Regions from separate parts of the Pseudaquabacterium inlustre genome, predicted to be linked through region 1. Evidence: riboswitches for the same ligand, from Rfam matches in the RefSeq annotation. Region 1 holds a riboswitch; the other holds the start of a gene.
The links. A riboswitch is a leader RNA that binds a small molecule or an ion and turns the genes downstream of it on or off. The one in region 1 is predicted to bind thiamine pyrophosphate.
Positions count from the first base shown of each region.

Region 2: linked by a shared signal. The riboswitch ahead of AACH10_RS12635 (thiamine-binding protein) and the one ahead of AACH10_RS19830 (TonB-dependent siderophore receptor) in region 1 are both predicted to bind thiamine pyrophosphate.

Region 1 covers NZ_JBBUTH010000009.1:541,289-545,637, reverse strand. The annotation lists gene AACH10_RS19830 (TonB-dependent siderophore receptor) at 1-2,060, opposite strand, end outside; TPP riboswitch at 2,150-2,253, opposite strand; gene AACH10_RS19825 (NAD(P)/FAD-dependent oxidoreductase) at 2,350-3,414, opposite strand; gene fdxA (ferredoxin FdxA) at 3,425-3,748, opposite strand; gene cobA (uroporphyrinogen-III C-methyltransferase) at 3,855-4,349, opposite strand, start outside.
Region 2 covers NZ_JBBUTH010000007.1:214,686-219,034, reverse strand. The annotation lists gene AACH10_RS12650 (GNAT family N-acetyltransferase) at 1-232, opposite strand, end outside; gene AACH10_RS12645 (hypothetical protein) at 302-1,621, opposite strand; TPP riboswitch at 1,827-1,933, shown strand; gene AACH10_RS12640 (hypothetical protein) at 1,924-2,160, opposite strand; gene AACH10_RS12635 (thiamine-binding protein) at 2,159-2,473, shown strand; gene AACH10_RS12630 (efflux transporter outer membrane subunit) at 2,513-3,985, opposite strand; gene AACH10_RS12625 (efflux RND transporter permease subunit) at 4,003-4,349, opposite strand, start outside.

The DNA.
Region 1 (4,349 bases):
ACCAGCGTGGTGCCGGCGTTCAGGCGCTGGGTGTAGCGCGCACCCAGGTCGATGCGCGTCCAGCCCGGCGTGGCGATGCTGTTGTCGGGCAGCACCTGGCGCTCGCCCTCGTGCGTGACGAAGCCCAGCAGCGCCAGGCCGGGCACGGCGGCCACGTTGTAGGCGGCCTGGGCCTTCAGGCTGAGGGCCGGCACGTTGGTGGGCTGCTTGCCATTGGCGGCGGTGTCGGCCGAGCCTTCGCGGCGCGCGTGCAGGGCCATGGCGCTGCCGCGCAGCGCCCAGTCGCCGCTGCGCCATTCGGCCTCGGCCTCCAGGCCGCGGTGGCGGGCCGAGCCGTCGGCCTGGCGTCGGCAGGGGGCGCTGCTGCTGCAGCTGTCGGTGGGCAGGCCGCTGGCCACGGCGACGTCGCTCCACACCGGGCGGTGGATGTCGAAGGCAGCCAGGTGCCAGTCGAGGCTGCGGCCGCTGACCTTGTAGCCGGCTTCGAGCTGGCGGCTCTTCAGGGCTGGCAGGGCCTGGCCGGCATTGGTGTAGCGGCCGCGGTTGGGCGCCACCTCGCTCTCCACGCCCTGGCCCCAGCTCAGGTAGGCGGTGCGGCCGTTGCCCAGCTGCTGGCTCAGCGCCAGCCAGGGCGTGCTGAGGCCCTGGTCGTAGGCGGTGGCGCGCGGGTCGCCGGGCGCGGTGTAGCGGCTCTCGCGGTGCAGGCGGGTGTGGCGCAGGCCGATCCAGGCGCTCAGGTCGCGCGTCAGGTTCAGCTGGTCCTGCAGGTGCAGTTCCACCGAGCGCTCGCGGCGGTTGGTGCTGTCGTCGTTGGGTTCGGCATTGGGCGCGGCTTCGCGGTACTGGTAGATGCCGTCGTCGTTGCTCACCCACTGGTAGGTCTGGCGGCCGAAGCGCGTGGCATAGCGCGCGAACAGCAGACCGGCGTTGAACTGGTGCGTCACCGTGCCGGTGGTGGCGCGGCCTTGCAGCGACAGGTCGGCGGCGTCGCTGGTGCGGCGCTCGCCCTCGCTGCGGAAGTCGTACAGGTCATAGGTGCCGTCGGCGCAGTAGCGGGTGTAGTCGTCGGCCTTGCTGCAGCCGAAGGGGAAGGCGATGCGGTCGTCGCTGTCCAGGCGCTGCCGCATGGCCTGGGCCACCAGCTGCAGGTCGACCCCCAGCGGCTGGGTGACGCGGACCGAGCCGGTGCGGCCGTCCATCACCACCGGCAGCGTCCAGGGCTGGCGGTTGAGGTTCAGGCGCGGGTCGATGCTGGCCGCGCTGGGCAGCGTGCTGCCCAGCAGGCTGAAGCCCGGGGTGCTGGGCTGGCTCTGGCGGCTGAACTCGATCTCGGCCTCGATCAGCGTGCCGCCGGCCAGGCGCAGGTCGCCGGCGGCGGCCCACAGCCAGCGGTGGCCACGGGCGTTGCGCGTACTGGGGTCGAGCTGCTCGGTGGCGGCGTTCAGGCGCCAGCCCAGCTCGCCCTGGGCGCCGGCGCGGTCGCCGATGTCCACCGCGGCGCCCAGCGTGCCCGGGTTCTCCCAGTTCAGCGTGGCGCTGCGCTGGCCGGCCTTGGGGCGCTTGACCACCAGGTTCAGCAGGCCGCCCGGCGCGCTGGTGCCGGCCTGCAGGCCGCTGGTGCCCTTCAGCAGCTCCAGCGCCTGCTTGTTCTCCAGGCCGATGACCGTCTGCGCATTGATCGGCAGGCCGTCGCGGCGGTAGTTGAAGCGGTTGTCCAGCGTGAAGCCGCGCACCGCCAGCTGGTTCCAGTAGCCGGGGGCGTTGTAGGCGTCGGTGGCGCCGGCGTCCAGGCGGGTCAGGTCGCCCAGACCCGAGACTGCGGCGTCGGCCAGCTGGTCGGCGCGGATCACCGTGGCCGAGATCGGCAGCCGAGACAGCGGCACGTCGCCGAAGCCTGACACGCTGGCTGGCTGCGCAGCGCTGGCGCGGCCGTTGATGGTGACGGTCTGGGCTGCGTCCTGCGCCGTGGCGCTCAGCGCGCACAGCGTGGCGGCGGCCAGCGCCAGGGGTCGAAGGCCGCCGGCGGCGCGGCGGAGCGGGTGGTGGTGGATGGATGCCATCGTGATGCCTTTGCAGAGATCTGCAGCGATCACGGGTACACGAACACTGGCTGGGCGCACCCCGCGGGAGAGAACACGGATGCCGGGTGCGCTGGTGCAGGTCGCTTCCCGTACGCGAGGATTACCTCGATCAGGTTCAAAGGGACTCTCTCAGTCGCACGGCGCAAGCCATGCAACACCCCTAGCGATTGCGCTGGCGGCCCGCGCGGGGCCGGTCAGCGGCGCGGATTATGTCGGAGACGTGAAGCCAGCCCACCGCTGCGCAGCGTGGGGCAGGGCTTTGCGTCGTTCAGCGTGGCGGATGCGCCACGCCCAGCAGCGCATGCAGGCGCGGGCTGGTGGTGGTGTACTGCAGGTGCACCGGCTCGCCCGGCCGCACATGGGCGGCAGCGGCAAAGGCCGCCAGCGTGGCCTCGTGGAAGCCGCTGAGCAGCAGCTTGCGCTTGCCGGGGTAGGTGACGATGTCGCCCACCGCGTACAGGCCCGGCTCGGCGGTCTGGTAGCGGGCGGTGTCCACCACCAACTGCTTGCGCTCCAGCGCCAGGCCCCAGTCGTGGATCGGTCCCAGGCGCGGGCTCAGGCCCATACGGATCAGCAACTGGTCGCAGGGCAGGTCGATGGCCTCGCCGGTGGGGGGCATGAGGCGCAGCGCCTGCAGGCGGCCGTCATCGGCCTCCACCAGGGCCGCGGGCTGCCCGGCCACGAAGTGCAGTGCGCCCTGCTGGCGCAGCGTCTGGAAGCGCGCCAGCGTGCCGGCCGCAGCGCGGAAGGCCTCGCGGCGGTGGATCAGCGTGATGCGCGCCGGGCGCTGCGCGGCAGGGGCCTCGGCCAGCGCGATGGCCTGTTCGAGCGCGACGTCCTCGTCGCCCACGATCAGCACCTGGCGGCCGGCCAGGGTGGCGGCGTCGTCCAGGCGGTAGGTGATCTGGCGGCCGAGGTGGCGCTCGAGCCCGTCGAGCGCGATGCTGCGCGGCAGGAAGGCGCCGGCGCCGGCGGCGATCACCACCACGCGGGCCAGGAACTGCGTGCCCTGGTCGGTGCCCGCCAGCCAGCGGCCATCGGGGTTGCGCTGCAGCGTGGCCAGCAGCTGGCCCAGGTGCAGGCCGGGCTTGAACGGCGCCGCCTGCTGCACCAGCCGGTCCACCAGCTCGCGGCCGGTGGTGGCCGGCAGGCCGGGGATGTCGTAGATCGGCTTGTCGGGGTAGAGCTCGGCGCACTGGCCGCCCGCATGGGGCAGGGCGTCGACCACCTGGGCATTCAGCTCCAGCAGGCCCAGCTCGAACACCGCGAACAGGCCCACCGGGCCGGCGCCGATGACCAGCGCATCGGTCTCGATCGGTGCGGCCGTGGTCACGAGGGCAGGATCAGCGGACGAGTTCCGACAGCTTGTTCTTGCGGTCTTTCCACTCGTCGGCGTCGGGCAGCGCGGCCTTGCGCTTGGTGATGCTGGGCCAGCCCTTGGCCAGCTCGGCGTTCAGCGCGATGTACTGCTGCTGGTCGCCGGGCACGTCTTCTTCCGGCAGGATGGCGTTGACCGGGCACTCGGGGATGCACACGGCGCAGTCGATGCACTCGTCGGGATCGATGGCCAGGAAGTTGGGGCCTTCGCGGAAGCAATCCACCGGGCACACATCGACGCAGTCGGTGTACTTGCAACGGATGCACGCTTCGGTGACGACGTGGGTCATGGTGTGGAACGCTCTGGAGGCTGTGAGAGGGTGAAACAGGTGTCGGCCGGTGGCGCGGCGTGGCGGGCCCGCGCTGGCCCCACGCTGCGACGGCAAAACGCGGATTTTAAGGGGCCGGCCCGTGGCCGGCCGCTTGATGGTGCTCAAGCCCCGGGGTCTTGGCGGGTTCAGCAGCCTGCACCGGGGCGGCGCCGGCACCCACGGTCACCACCGCCGGGCGGCCGGCGTGGGTGGCGGCGGCCTCGCCCAGCGTGGCCACGGTGTGCTGGGTCAGCAGGGCGTCGGGCCAGCCGGCGCGCGAGTGCACGCTGACCGGCTCGGCATCGGGCCAGCCGGCCTCGCGCAGCCGGGCCGACAACTCGGCCAGCTGGCGGCCGGCCATGTAGAACACCTCGGTGTCGGCGGTGCGCGTGGCCTGCAGCCGGCCCAGGTGAGTCATGGCGGTGGTCAGACTGACGCTGCGGCCGCTGCCGCGGCGGGTGAGGGGGCGGCCGGCCTGGGCAGCCGCGGCCAGCGCCGAGGTGACGCCGGGCACCACCTCGTAGCCGAAGCCGGCGGCCTGCAGCGCCTGCATTTCCTCTTCCAGCCGGCCGAAGACGCT
Region 2 (4,349 bases), on a different contig from region 1:
CGCCGCGCACCACCACGTTGCGGCCGGTGGCCGACGGCGGCAGCGCACGGCCGCAGGTGGCCGCGAAGGCCTCGATCTGCTCGGCCTCGACGAAGGTGATGTTCTGGCCGGGCTCGTCGTGCGCGCCGAAGTAGCGGTCGCCTTCGATGCCCTGGCCGGCCACCACCTGCACGCGCGCGTGCGATTGCTGGCCGGTGGCGCCGCGGGCGCGGATGAACAGGTGCTCGATCATGGCGGGGCGGTCGGTCGCAGTCGTGTCCAGGCAGGTGATGATGGCACGCGGGCGGGCAACTGCTGGCGGCTAGCGGCCGCAGTGCTGGGCCTGGGCGGCCTCCAGCCGCGCCACATGCAACTCCAGCTGCTGGACCCGTTGGGGCGGCGTGGTGGCCAGCGACTCGCGCAGGCGCTCCACCTGCAGCCGCAAGGTGGCGCAGCGTCGCTCGCGCAGGGCGGCCTGGCGCTCCTGCAGGTCTGCCGGCGCCAGCGTTGCGGCGGCATCGCGGCCGGGCACCGACGGGGCGGGGTCGGCGGGCGCTGGGTTCGGTGCCAGCGCCACCGGTGTCGGCGTCACAGTCGCCATCGGTGCCGCTGCCGGTGCCGGTGAGGCGGCCTGGTTCGGCGGCGGCGGCGCGGCGGCGATCTCGGCGGCGTAGTGGTTCTTGCGGTAGGCCGACAGGATCTTCGGGCTCGGCACGCGGCAGGTGTCGGGGATGTCGGCGTAGTACAGGCACTGCGGCACACCGTCGCGGAAGGTCAGGCGCACCTTGCCGGGATAGGTCTTGCCCATTGCCGTGTAGCCGTAGCCCGCCAGGACCTCGGTCGCCTGCCCCTGCGCATCGCGCAGCACGGTGCCGGGGCGCACGCTGCCGGGCAGGAAGCGGTTCATCATCCAGGCCTGCGACTGCTCGGCGATCAGGTCCTCCAGCAGGCGCTTGTGGTCTTGCCCACGGGCGGGGCCGTCCGCCGGCGCGGCCTGGGCCAGCGCGGCCGCGCCGCCTGGCAGCACGATCGGTGCGGCGCCGTTGCCGAAGCGCAGCAGGTTCGCCTGCAGCCGCTGCACCGCCGGATGGGCACAGCCGTTGGCCTGCAGCAGTTGCGGCATGTCGTTGCGGGCGTACAGGGCCAGGTCGGTCATGCGGCGCATGCCGCCCGCGGCGTCGCCCCCCTTGCGCAGCATGCCGGTGAGCATGTCCTGGGTCATCGTCCCGGCCATCGCGGCGTCGAGCCGGCGCTGCAGCGCATACACCTCCGGGTCGGCGTAGCGGCCCGTGCCGACGCTGCGGTAGCTGACGCAGTGGCGCGAGCCGGGCCGCTCGGCGCCGAAGCCGTTCACCGTCCAGGACTCGCGCTCGCACTCCTGCGCCATGATCTCCACCTTGTTGGTGGGCAACTCCGCGGCGCATTGGCGCGAGAAGGCGGTCATGTAGCTGCCCAGCAGCAGTGCAAGCTCGGTGCTGTCGCGCGCGAAGCCCACCCGCGCGAAGTCGCCCACGTACAGGCGCGCGATGTCGTCGCCGAAGTTGAGCCCGTCGGTGCGCAGGCTCTGGGCGCTCAGTTCGGCGGACCGGCCTTCGGCCGCGGCCACCAGCAGCAGGGAGACGATCGGCAGGGAGATCCGCATGGCCATCGCTTTCGGCGTGATGCTGGCGCCAGACTGTCGCACAGCCGGCCCCGACGCGCCCCGCGCAGCCCCCTATGTCGGACCCGTTGGGACGCGTCGTCCGCGCGTTGGGTGCAGCTGCGGGCACGGACTGGAGCCGAGGTCATGGTCATCCGCCGACTAGAATGCCGCGCACCGTGCCACCGGCTCTCCGGCGGGTGACGCGGGCATCCGCTGGGGGTGTTGGCGCAGCCGCAAGGCCGTGCCGACTGAGAGAGTCCCTTTGAACCTGATTGAGGTAATCCTCGCGCAGGGAAGCACGTTCAAGGGCTCGCCGGCCCGGTCTTTCTCACGCCGGCATCCGGGCCCTGGCGTTTGCCGACCTGCCATCTGCACGTCTTGCACATGGCACACACCACGTCGTTCTCCCGTTCGCGCCGCTGTCGGCGCACCTGGCTGCCGTTGGCCTTGCTGGCGACCTTGGCCAGCGCCACGGCCTGGGCGCAGCCGGCGCCCGCCACCACGTCCAACCCGCAACCAACGTCACCCGCCACCAGCATGCCCACCCCTGCCCAGCACATGATTGCCGAGATCCAGGTCATCCCGCGCCCGGCGGGCACGGTCGAGCGCCAGTACCAGCATGTGGACGCGGCCATTGCCGTGATCCAGGCCTCGGGCCTGAAGTACGAGGTGCACGGCCTGGGCACGGTGGTGGAGGGTCCGCCCGAGCGCATCTGGCCGCTGCTGCAGGCGGTGCACCAGGCCACGCTGGAGTCGGGCGCCGAGCGCACGCTCAGCGTCATCAAGGTGTCCAGCGGCGCCAAGGCCGGCGGGCCGCGGGTGGAAGACCTGGTGGGCAAGTTCCGCCGCTGAGCGGCTTGCCGCTGGTGGATGCAGGTCTTCAGCCGGTGATCAGCCGAGGGTGGCCGGCTCCTGCGTCCACCCGCCGCCCAGCACCTTGAACAGCGTGATGCGGTTGGCCTGCTCCAGCAGCTGCAAGGCGATCAGCGACTGCTGGGCCGCAAACAGCGAGCGTTGGGCGTCGTACACGTCCAGCGCCGTGTCCACGCCGTTGCGCTGGCGCGCCTGCGACAGGTTCAGCGCCTTGGCGTAGCTGGCCACCAGGGCCTGCTGCGCGGCCAGGCGCTCGTTCAGGCTGGCGCGCACGGCCAGGGCATCGGCTACTTCGCGGAAGGCGGTCTGCAGCGTCTTGTCGTAGGTGGCCAGCTGGATGTCGCGCGCCACCTCGGCCGAGCGCAGGCTGGCCTGGCGCGAGCCGCTGTCGAAGATCGGCAGGCTGATGCTGGGCGCAAAGCTCCACGCGCCGCCCTGGAACAGCTGGCCCAGGCTGCGGCTGGCGGTGCCGGCCGAGGCCGTGAGGCTGATGCTGGGGTACAGGTTGGCGCGGGCCGCGCCGATGTCGGCCGCCGCGGCGCGCAGGCCGTGCTCGGCCGCCACCACATCCGGGCGCCGCTGCAGCACGCTGCTGGGCAGGCCTTCGGGCACGGCCACCAGGATCGGGCTGCTGGCCTCGGCCAGGGCCGGGGGCAGCAGGTGCTGCGGCACGCTGCCGCCGGCCAGCAGGTCCAGCGCATTGCGGTCCTGCTGCACGGTGGCCTGGTAGGTGGCCACGGCCAGGCGCGCGGTTTCCACCGTGCTCTCGGTCTGGGCCAGGGTCAGGCCGGTGTCCACGCCCAGGTCCTTGCGCTTTTGCACCAGAGCCAGGCTGTCGCGCTGGCTCTTCAGCGTCTGCTCGGCCAGGGCCAGCTGGGCCTGGTCTGCGGCCAGGGTCAGCCAGGCGTTGGCGACCTCGGCCACCAGGGTCAGCTGGGTGCTGCGGCGGGCCTGCTCGGTCTGCAGAAAGCTCTCCAGCGCGGCGTCCTTCAGGTTCTGCAGGCGGCCGAACAGGTCGATCTCCCACGCGGCCACGCCCAGGCCCACGCTCAAGCTGCGGCTGTTCACCGCCGTGCCACTGCTGCTGGCCTGGGCCGGCGTGCGCGAGGCACTGGCGCTGGCCGATCCGGTCACCGTGGGCCTTTGCGCCGCGGCCTGGATGTCGTGCGCGGCGCGCGCCTTGTCCACGGCCAGCAGGGCCAGGCGCAGGTCGCGGTTGTTCTGCAGCGCCAGGTCGATCACGCCGCGCAGGCGGGCGTCGGTGATCAGCTGCTGCCAGCCGATGTCAGCGGCCTGGGGCGCGCTGGCCTGGGAGGCGGAGGCCGTGGCGCTGGCCGCCGTAGTAGGCCAGGCGGTGGGGATGGCGGCGGCCGGCGTCCCCTGAGTGGGCGCGAGGCTGGCGCAGCCGGTGATCAGGGCGGCCAGGGCGGCCACGGTCAGCGTGGCCAAGCGTGCGTGGCGGGGGGCAATGCGTGGGTTGGCAGGGGTCATGTCAGGTCTCCCGTTCTTCAGGCCGGGTGCTTGTTCAGGGCGGCGTTGTCGGCCGGGGCCGGCTTCTGGCGTCGATCGAAGAAGCCGCGCACCAGCACATAGAACACCGGCACCATGAACAGGCCCAGCAGCGTGGCGCTGGCCATGCCGCCCAGCACGCCGGTGCCGATGGCGCGGCGGCTGGCGGCGCCGGCCCCGCTGGCAATGGCCAGCGGCAGCACGCCGAACATGAAGGCCAGGCTGGTCATCAAGATCGGGCGCAGCCGCAGGCGCAGCGCCTGCAGCGTGGCGGCCACCAAGCCCTGGCCCTGCTCCTGCAGCATCTTGGCGAATTCCACGATCAGGATCGCGTTCTTGGCCGCCA